One region of the Mesorhizobium sp. WSM3873 genome, then DNA from elsewhere that is predicted to be linked to it. Evidence: riboswitches for the same ligand, from Rfam matches in the RefSeq annotation. Region 1 holds a riboswitch; each other region holds the start of a gene.
What was found. Region 1 has a riboswitch for thiamine pyrophosphate ahead of thiB (thiamine ABC transporter substrate binding subunit). Riboswitches for the same ligand answer to the same signal wherever they lie in the genome.
Positions count from the first base shown of each region.

Region 2: it holds a riboswitch for thiamine pyrophosphate, as region 1 does, so the genes downstream of both, thiC (phosphomethylpyrimidine synthase ThiC) here and thiB (thiamine ABC transporter substrate binding subunit) in region 1, are expected to answer to the same signal.
Region 3: it holds a riboswitch for thiamine pyrophosphate, as region 1 does, so the genes downstream of both, thiC (phosphomethylpyrimidine synthase ThiC) here and thiB (thiamine ABC transporter substrate binding subunit) in region 1, are expected to answer to the same signal.

Region 1 is NZ_LYTM01000045.1:182,867-186,139, reverse strand. It holds gene thiP (thiamine/thiamine pyrophosphate ABC transporter permease) at 1-835, opposite strand, end outside; gene thiB (thiamine ABC transporter substrate binding subunit) at 1,052-2,059, opposite strand; TPP riboswitch at 2,102-2,217, opposite strand; gene A9K71_RS23835 (thiamine diphosphokinase) at 2,359-3,003, shown strand; gene A9K71_RS23830 (ABC-F family ATP-binding cassette domain-containing protein) at 3,005-3,273, shown strand, end outside.
Region 2 is NZ_LYTM01000057.1:25,013-28,285, reverse strand. It holds gene thiC (phosphomethylpyrimidine synthase ThiC) at 1-1,500, opposite strand, end outside; TPP riboswitch at 1,604-1,720, opposite strand; gene A9K71_RS28630 (porin) at 1,911-3,068, opposite strand.
Region 3 is NZ_LYTM01000012.1:273,936-277,208, forward strand. It holds gene thiC (phosphomethylpyrimidine synthase ThiC) at 1-1,670, opposite strand, end outside; TPP riboswitch at 1,783-1,894, opposite strand; gene A9K71_RS32020 (hypothetical protein) at 2,022-2,534, shown strand; gene A9K71_RS11225 (phasin) at 2,758-3,219, opposite strand.

The DNA of each region.
Region 1 (3,273 bases):
GTGGCGCTACCGGCAGATTCGTATCGCCGGCCGTGTTGGCGCCGAGTCGCGTCAGCATGGCGACCACGACGAAGGTCAGCACGATCTGCAGAAACGTTAGTGTCACGGCCCGCGCGGGATCGAAATCGAAGCGCAGCGCCTGGTAGATCGCGACCTCCAGCGTCGTCGCCGCCGGCCCGCCGCCCAGCGTCAGCACGATGGTGAAGGAGGTGATGCACAGCATGAAGACCAGCCCGGCGACCCCAGGCAGCGCCGTGCGCAGCGCCGGCCATTCGATCAGCCGGAAGGCCGACCGAGCGTCCATACCGAGCTGGCTCGCCAGCCGCCACTGGTCGGCCGGCACGGTGCCGAGCGCCTCGAGGAACAGCCGCGTGGCCAATGGCAGGTTGAAGAAGACATGCGCGACCAGGATGCCGGAGAGGCCGTAAATGCCCGGCCATTCCCCACCGCCGAACGTGCCGAGGATGCCGGCAAAATAACCGGCATGGCCGTAAAGCGCCAACACGCCGAGCGCGGCGACGATGGCCGGCAGCGCCAGCGGCACCGTGAACAACTGCAGGATCAGGCGACGTCCGGGAAAGTTGGTGTGCCTGGACAGGGCGCGGCCGACGAACACTGCCGGCAAGACCGAAAGCAATGTCGACAGCAGCGCCTGCCAAAGCGTGAAGCGGGCGACGCGGAGCAGATAGCTGTCGAAGGCCGCGGCAGCGCTGGACGGACCGCTTGCGCCTTCGAGGATGAGGCCGGCGAAGGCGCCGCCGATGAGCAAAGTAATGGCGACAAGGGCGATGATGCCGGCGGTGATGCGAGGGTCAGGGCGCGGCGTGGATTGCACGCTGCACCACGTTGGCTCGAGCTAGCGAACGCCGCGTTCCGTCGCGCCCCCCTCTGTCTTGCCGGACATCTCCCTCTCTAGGAGGGAGATTGGCAGCTTTGCCGCTCTTCCTACATCGTCGGCGGCTAGCGAAATCACCGATGACCGCGAATTTCCCCCTTTGCGGGGGAGGTGGCCGGCCGGACAGAGGCGGGTGCTCAAGCGCCATCCTGCGTCCTACTTGCTCATCGCCGCCAGCCATTCATCCACCCAGGCCTTGCGGTTGGCCGCCACCTCGTCCGGGCTGAACAGCAGGGTTTTGGTCGGCTTCACCAGCTTTTCGAAGGCCGGGTTGAGCGGCTTGTCGGTCTTGCCCGCCGGGAACATCCAGTTGGTCTCCGGGATGATGTCCTGGAACTTGGGCCCGGTCATGAAGGCTATGAATTTTTCCGCCAGCGGGTTCTTCGCGCCGGTTTTGGTGATGCCGGCGACCTCGATCTGCAGATATTCGCCCTCCTCGAAGGACGCCGCCTGATAGCGCTCGGTGTTCTCGGCCACCATGTGGTAGGCCGGCGAGGTGGTATAGGAGAGAACCATCGGCGCCTCGCCCTTGGTGAACAGACCATAGGCCTCGCTCCAGCCCGGCGTCACGGTCAGCACCTTCGGCTTCAGCTTGGCCCAGGCTTCCGGCGCCTTGTCGCCATAGACCGACTTGACCCACAGCAGCAGCCCGAGGCCCGGCGTCGAAGTGCGCGGATCCTGGATGATGATCTTGTCGGGGCCGGCGCCCTCGACCAGTTCCTTCAAGCTCTTCGGCGGGGTCTTCAGCTTTTCGGTGTCGTAGACGACGGCGAAATAGCCGTAGTCGAAAGGCACGAAGGTGTCGTCTTTCCAGCCGCCGGGCACATTCAAATCGGCCACCGCGCCATGCCGCGCGAATAGGCCGCTCGCCTTGGCATCCGCGGTCAGGTTGGTATCGAGGCCGAGCACGACATCAGCCTTGGTGCCGGCGCCCTCCAGCTTGACGCGGTTGAGCAGCGCCACGCCGTCGGCAACCGAGACGAAGTCGAGATCGCAGCCGCATTCGGCCTCGAATTCCTTCTTCACCGCGGGCCCGGGACCCCAGTCGGCGGTGAAGCTTTCGTAGGTGTAGACGGTAAGCTTGTCTTTAGCCTCGGCAGGTCCGCCTGCCAAAAGCGAAACAAGGCCGACTGCAAGAACAATGTTGGACAATAACGAGCGCATCGGCGCCTCCTTCGTTCGCGTTAAAGGAATTGAGGCGTCGGATGGTCCGAAACGTCTAATCCCTCCGCCGGTACAAACCGGATCAGGTTCAGCGGGTTGGCTTTCGTTGCCTCTCAGCCGGTTCGCAAAATCAGCGTCCGGCACCCCGTTAGAGCGTTTCGAGACATAGGCCCGGCCGATGCGGCGCGCAAGCGGAAGTTTCCTGGGCATCCATCAGGGTTCACCGCGGTAGCGAAGTGCGATTCCGTTTGGACGCGCCCGCTTCCGTTTCGTTGGCCGGGCTGGTAAGGGCGACGGCCATGGGCACATTCACCATCCTGCTTGGCGGCGATCTCGTCCGCACGCCTCGGCTCGATCGCCAGATCGAAGGCTCCCGCATCATCGCCGCCGATGCCGGTATCGGCCATGCCGATATGCTTGGCCTGCTGCCGGAGCTCTGGGTCGGAGATTTCGACTCGGTGCCGGCGAGCCTGCCGGAGAATCTGGCCGCCGTGCCGCGCAAGATTTTCCCGACCGAGAAGGATATGACCGACGGCGAGCTCGCCATTGCCGAGGCGCTGGCGCGCGGCGCCACCAGCCTGGTGCTGGCCGGCGCCTTCGGCGGCAAGCGCGCCGATCATGCCTTTCTGCATTTGGCTCTAAGCGTGCGGCTGGCCGAGGCGGGCACGACCGTGCTGCTGACCAGCGGCGCCCAGGAGGGCGTGCCCATCCTGCCGGGCAAAGCCGGCTTCGACTACGCCGACGGCACGCTGTTCTCGGTGCTCGGCTTCTCCGACCTCGCCGGCCTGACGGTCTCAGGCGCCAAATGGCCGCTGGACGGTGTCGAGGTGGCGTTCGGCTCCTCGCTTACCATATCAAATGAGGTCAAGGGCCGGCTCCATATCGCGCTCGAGCGTGGCCGGGCGCTGCTGCTCGCCCACCCCTATCCTCTTCCCGAAAGCTGACATGGCCCCGCCTCTTCTCAATCTGGATGGCATAAAACTGACTTTTGGCGGCACGCCGCTGCTCGACGGCGCGGTACTGAGCGCCTCCGCCGGCGAGAAGATCGCGCTTGTCGGCCGCAACGGTTCGGGCAAGTCGACGCTGCTCAAGATCGTCGCGGGGCTGATCGAACCGCAGGACGGCGAAGTATTCCGCCAGCCCTCGGCAACGGTGCGCTACCTGCCGCAAATGCCCGATATGGATGGCTTCGCCAGCGTGCGCGCCTATGTCGA
Region 2 (3,273 bases), on a different contig from region 1:
GGCGAGGTCGGCGGCATGCGCGGCGATCTTGTAGGTGATGACGCCCGTCTTGACGTCATCGCGGTCGGGCAGGCCGAGATGCTCCTTCGGCGTGACGTAGCAGAGCATCGCCGTTCCGAACCAGCCGATCATCGCCGCGCCGATGCCCGATGTGATGTGGTCATAGCCGGGCGCGATGTCGGTGGTGAGCGGCCCAAGCGTGTAGAACGGCGCCTCGCCACAAACCGCGAGCTGCTTGTCCATGTTCTGCTTGATCTTGTGCATCGGCACGTGGCCGGGCCCTTCGATCATCACCTGGCAGTCCTTGGCCCAGGCGATCTTGGTGAGCTCTCCGAGCGTTTCCAGTTCGGCGAACTGGGCCGCGTCATTGGCATCGGCGATCGAGCCGGGGCGAAGGCCGTCGCCGAGCGAGAACGCCACGTCATAGGCCCGGGCGATGTCGCAGATCTCCTCGAAATGCTCGTAGAGAAAACTCTCCTTGTGGTGATGCAAGCACCACTTGGCCATGATCGAGCCGCCGCGCGACACGATCCCGGTGACGCGGTCGACGGTGAGCGGGATATAGGGCAGGCGCACGCCGGCATGGATGGTGAAATAGTCCACGCCCTGCTCGGCCTGCTCGATGAGGGTGTCGCGGAACACCTCCCAGGTCAGTTCCTCGGCTACGCCGCCGACCTTCTCCAGCGCCTGGTAGATCGGCACCGTGCCGATCGGAACCGGCGAATTGCGCACGATCCATTCACGGATGTTGTGGATGTTGCGCCCGGTCGAGAGGTCCATCACCGTGTCGGCGCCCCAGCGAATCGCCCACACCATCTTCTCGACCTCCTCGGCCATCGACGACGTGACGGCGGAATTGCCGATATTGGCGTTGATCTTCACCAGGAAATTGCGGCCGATGATCATCGGCTCGCTTTCCGGGTGGTTGATGTTGGCTGGAATGATGGCCCGTCCGCGCGCCACCTCGTCACGCACGAATTCCGGGGTGACGAAGTCGGGGATCGCGGCGCCGAAGGCCTCGCCATCGCGCTCGAGCTTGCCGCTCAGCATTTCGCGGCCGAGGTTTTCGCGGATGGCGACGAACTCCATTTCAGGCGTGATGATGCCGGCGCGCGCATAGGCAAGCTGCGTCACGGCCTTGCCGGACTTCGCTCGCAGCGGCCGGTTGCGGATCGGAAATTCCGGCGTCAGCCGCTCGCCGGTCGCAAAGCCGTTGTCTTCCGGCCGCACGTGACGGCGGTCATAGGCCTCGACGTCGCCGCGAGCCAGGATCCATTCCTGGCGTAGGCGGGCAAGGCCCATTTCGATGCAGGTTTCAACAGCCGGGTCGGTGTAGGGGCCGGACGGATCGTAAACGGTGACGGGCGGCTCGCCGGCCGTCGGATGGACGGAGATCTCGCGCATCGGCACCCTGATTTGCGGGTGGACACTGCCTTGCTTGTGGATCTTGCGTGAGGCGGGCAGCGGTTCCGTCGACACGGTTGGGGTAAGGGCATTCATCTTGAGGCTCCTTTGCTCATGCATTGGAGACCCAGTTCTGTGCCGGAAGGATGAAAAGACGCTTTGGTCGCCCTGCCGAAACAGGACCTCGGGCATAGACTCCCGCAAAGCGCTTGCACCGTCCCTACGCCAGTATGAACTGGATCAGGTTCAACGGGTCACTGCGCCGCGAAAGCCAGCAGTATCTCAGCCCCTTGCCGGGACTCCCCTGGTGAATGCCTCAGATTGGACGGGCGGGCCCTATCTTGTCAAGCGAAGTGAAGAGGATTGCGCTCTATAGCCGCTCCTGCAGGTTGGCCATTTCAGTCATGACCGAACAACCGTGAGCAAAACGGTGACAGATTGCGCTCGGCACCTCGGTTGATGATCGGGACTGGTCAAGCAATCGACCACCGAGAGATTTTCATCCATTAGAATGAGCGTTGGAAACTGAGGATGCCGCCGACGCTGTCTTTTTTGTCAGCCTTCGTCGAATTCACGTTCGAAGGGTCGACCATGCCGATGCCGAAATTGTCGTAGTGGTCGTAGTCGATTTCGGCCGTCGCCGTGAAACCGGCAACGAGCGTGTAGACGACGTTTGCGGCCACACCATAGTTCTTGAACTGACCGCCCGAGACCTGAAGGTTGAATGAAGTTTTCTCGTCGAGTGTGTAAGTGGAGCCGGCCCAGAAAGCCCAGTTGCCGCTCCAAGTTTTGTAGAAGCCGCGACTGTGAGCGGCGATTGCATTGGTTGGGTCATCGTTGGGGATGCCAATGGAGCCATAGCCCAACATTCCGAATAGCGACAGGTCATCTGTGACATTGATATCGACGCGGACCTTGCCGGCTAAAGCATCGTAGTTGCTGTCACGAGCGATTACGCCGGTGATCGCGCCCCAGCCCTGCGTCTGTTTTACGCCGAAGACGACGTGCGGAACATGGCTGTCGATAGTACCGACTACACCCGCCCCTTGTTCAAGTGAAACCAGAGCCGAAAAGCCATTACCGGCATCGAAGTAATACTGGGCCACGTTGGTATCGAAGTCGCCGTATGGAACGAGGGCGTTATTGAGGACGTTCCCGGCGTAGCCTGTAAACGTGTCGAAGGCCGACCCGTCCTTACCAACTCGGAGGCCACCAAGCTGGATCCAGGCGGAAGTCAACTTGACGCCGCTGTTGAAGCCATAGTTCTGAGGACTGTCCGGACCCGAATAAGCGTTGCGGTTGCCGAAATTCACGCGGTTTTCAGTATAGGTCTTCAGTGCGCCGAGTTCGGTCTCTTGGCGCGTCCAAGTTTTGAACGTGAAACGCGTGTTGTTTCGCCAGGTGCCCTGAGCCTCGCCAGTTCTCACATCGGTGGTCCTTGCCCCGTCATACGATCGGACATCGCCGAGGCCGACATCATAACGGATGTAGCCGCCGATGCGCAGGCAGGTCTCGGTGTCGGGGATATGGAAGTAGCCCGAACCGTAGACGTCGCAAATCTTGACGTATTCGGTCGGGTCCGGTGCGGAGACTTCGTCCGCCGCGCGAGCGACGGAAACGGAGATCAGGGCCGCAACTGAGCGAAGAAGGCTGCTTACGTTCATTCGGGCTCTCCATTCAAAGCTTGAAAGGCGGAATCATCAAGATGAGTTCCCGTGTAACGTTGAAACGCCTCAAGCGATAGTGTCGAACGTTTCTATGTGTAAAGAGGAATGTGCTCAAAGGCTTATACAATAAACAGATGTTCTTTGCCGTTCACTGTCTGTATAACGGGTGAGCATAATGGACCTGTGCCAGGCTCGGAGGAAG
Region 3 (3,273 bases), on a different contig from region 1:
CACATGGAGCAGAAATGCGCCACCTTGTGCGCCTCCTTGGGCAGGGTTTCGTCGTGGAAGGCGCGCGCCGTCTCGGGATCGAGCGAGAGGTTGAACTGGTCCTCCCACCGGAACTCGAAGCGCGCCCGCGACAGCGCGTCGTCCCTGACCTGGGCGGCCGGATGGCCCTTGGCGAGGTCGGCGGCGTGGGCGGCGATCTTGTAGGTAATGACGCCGGTCTTGACGTCATCGCGGTCGGGCAGGCCGAGATGCTCCTTCGGCGTGACGTAGCAGAGCATCGACGTTCCGAACCAGCCGATCATCGCCGCGCCGATGCCCGATGTGATGTGGTCATAGCCCGGCGCGATGTCGGTGGTGAGCGGCCCGAGCGTGTAGAACGGCGCTTCGCCACAGACCGCGAGCTGCTTGTCCATGTTCTGCTTGATCTTGTGCATCGGCACGTGGCCGGGCCCTTCGATCATCACCTGGCAGTCCTTGGCCCAGGCGATCTTGGTGAGTTCGCCCAGCGTTTCCAGTTCGGCGAACTGGGCCGCGTCATTGGCGTCGGCGATCGAGCCGGGGCGAAGGCCGTCGCCGAGCGAGAACGCCACGTCATAGGACCGGGCGATGTCGCAGATATCCTCGAAATGCTCGTAGAGAAAACTCTCCTTGTGGTGATGCAGGCACCACTTGGCCATGATCGAGCCGCCGCGCGACACGATGCCGGTGACGCGATCGACGGTGAGCGGGATATAGGGCAGGCGCACGCCGGCATGGATCGTGAAATAGTCCACGCCCTGCTCGGCCTGCTCGATGAGGGTGTCGCGGAACACCTCCCAGGTCAGTTCCTCGGCGACGCCGCCGACCTTCTCCAGCGCCTGGTAGATCGGCACCGTGCCGATCGGCACCGGCGAATTGCGCACGATCCATTCGCGGATGTTGTGGATGTTGCGTCCGGTCGAGAGGTCCATCACCGTGTCGGCGCCCCAGCGGATCGCCCACACCATCTTCTCGACCTCCTCGGCCATCGACGAGGTGACGGCGGAGTTGCCGATATTGGCGTTGATCTTGACCAGGAAATTGCGGCCGATGATCATCGGCTCGCTTTCCGGGTGGTTAATGTTGGACGGGATGATGGCGCGGCCGCGCGCCACCTCGTCGCGCACGAATTCCGGCGTGACGAAGTCAGGGATCGCGGCGCCGAAGCTTTGGCCATCGCGTTGAAGTTTCGAACGCAACTGCTCACGGCCGAGGTTCTCGCGGATGGCGACGAACTCCATCTCAGGCGTGATGATGCCGGCGCGCGCATAGGCGAGCTGTGTGACAGCGCGGCCGCCGGCCGCGCGCAACGGTCTGTTGCGAACCGGGAATTCCGGCGTCAGGCGATCGGCTGAGACGAAGCCGTTGTCTTCCGGCTTGATCGTGCGGCCCTCGTAGCGCCCCACGTCTCCGCGCGCCTCGATCCATGCCTCGCGCAGCCGTGGCAAGCCACGCTCGATGTCGGTTTTCACCGTGGCGTCCGTGTAGGGACCGGACGAGTCGTAGACAGTGACCGGCGGCTCGCCGGCGCTCGAGTGGACCGAGATCTCGCGCATCGGCACCCGCAGCTCCGGGTGAAGCTGACCGGGTTTGTGGACCTTCTTCGAAGCGGACAATTCGCCGACGGTGACGGTCGGGGTGTGGGCATTCATGAGTGAGCCTCCTTGCTCGAGTGCAACGGAGACCCAGTCCACGCGATGAGGAGGAAGTGACGCTTCGCTTAGGATGCGGGCACTGCCCGAATGCCGAAGCCGGATTGCCGACCCGCGAAGCCTCGCACCGTCCCTACGCCAGTATGAACTGGATCAGGTTCAACGGGTCACTGCGCGCGATAGCAGTATCTCAGCCCCTTGCCGGGACTCCCCTGGTGAGGGGCGCAGGTTGGACGATGCGACGCTATCCTGTCAACTCGATTTCATGACTTCTCCAGCCTCGAACAAGGGCGACGAGAAGCAGCGCAACCACGCAGCTTTGATCGAGCATCTGACTTACATCGACGCCCATTGAGCCACGATCTTGCGCGCTGGAACTGGCAGCCGGACCCACTTGTCATCCGCCAAGGAAACGCTTTTGCGATCCCTTGTGGCGGCGGGTTGAAGAACGCATTTTTCGCCTCGAAGAGCATCTGTTCGGCGTCTACGGACGCTGGTTCGATTTGTTCAGGACCGGATTATTGTGCAGCCGTAAGGGTCGAGTTGCAGCGTTCCCACGACGGCTGCAAGGGCCTTGCCGGGAGCCTGTTCGCGAATGCTGTGGTTGTTCTCGTCCCGCGTCCCGCTCAACGCCGACAGGATCAGCGTACCGCCATTGCGACCTTTGGCGACTATCTGTTCGGGCCAATGCGCGATGCATTGAAGCGTTATGCCATGTGGGACCCGCCGCCGATTGCACCCGATTGGGCAGACGATTCCTGGGCGCGTGGCGCCGCGGCGCTTGCGACCCAAAGGCTCTTCGACTTCGAAAGCAGCCCCGGAGAAATCGCCGGCACCGGGCTGCAACGATCAACGGTCAAGTAGCTACAGGACCAAAGCGGCGTCCTCGTCCCGATTTCGGGCCTTCGTCTCCGTCTCTGCGCGCCTTTCCGTAGCCAACTGTTTGGAAAAGCGATGCTTGGCCGATGGATGAGGTTCGTGCAAAGGACGCCGGCCGAATGGAAGAAGACCGGCGCGAAGGTGCCGGTCTTGATGTCGTAACGAGCAGAGGAGGTCTGCGACCTCCGGCCTCGGATTGCCTGAGCAGTCAAGCGGCCTTGAGGTTCTTCAAAGCCTTTTCGAAGGCATCCTTGATCGGCTTGGATACGTCTTCGGTGGCTCTCAACATCACCGCCTGCAGGGTCTTGGCCTGCTCGACGGAAGTGTCGATCTGTTTGTTCACGAAAGCGGCCTGCAACTCGAAGAACTCGGATGGCGACTTCACGGCAACCAGTGCTTCGAGGTGAGCGAAGCCGGCTTCGGCATTGGCTCGCAGAGCTGCGATCGTCTTCAGCGACACCTCGTTGCGGGTGGTCTTGGCCACCTCAAGGGTCGACTCAAGAGCCTTTTGAGTCGTCTCGGCGTTCGATTCCAATTTGGAAAATGCTTCCTTCGCCTGCTCAACGCCCTGTTCGGCGACAGCGCGAACCTGCTCGGTAACCCGGTACGGCTCGTAAGTAGCGGATTCCGCGTTGTCGATCGTTTCGGTCTTGCCGGGGATCTTGGACATTTTCCATCCTTTTCCAGAGAGTGGCATTACACAAAGCCCCCCTGTTTCATCTAC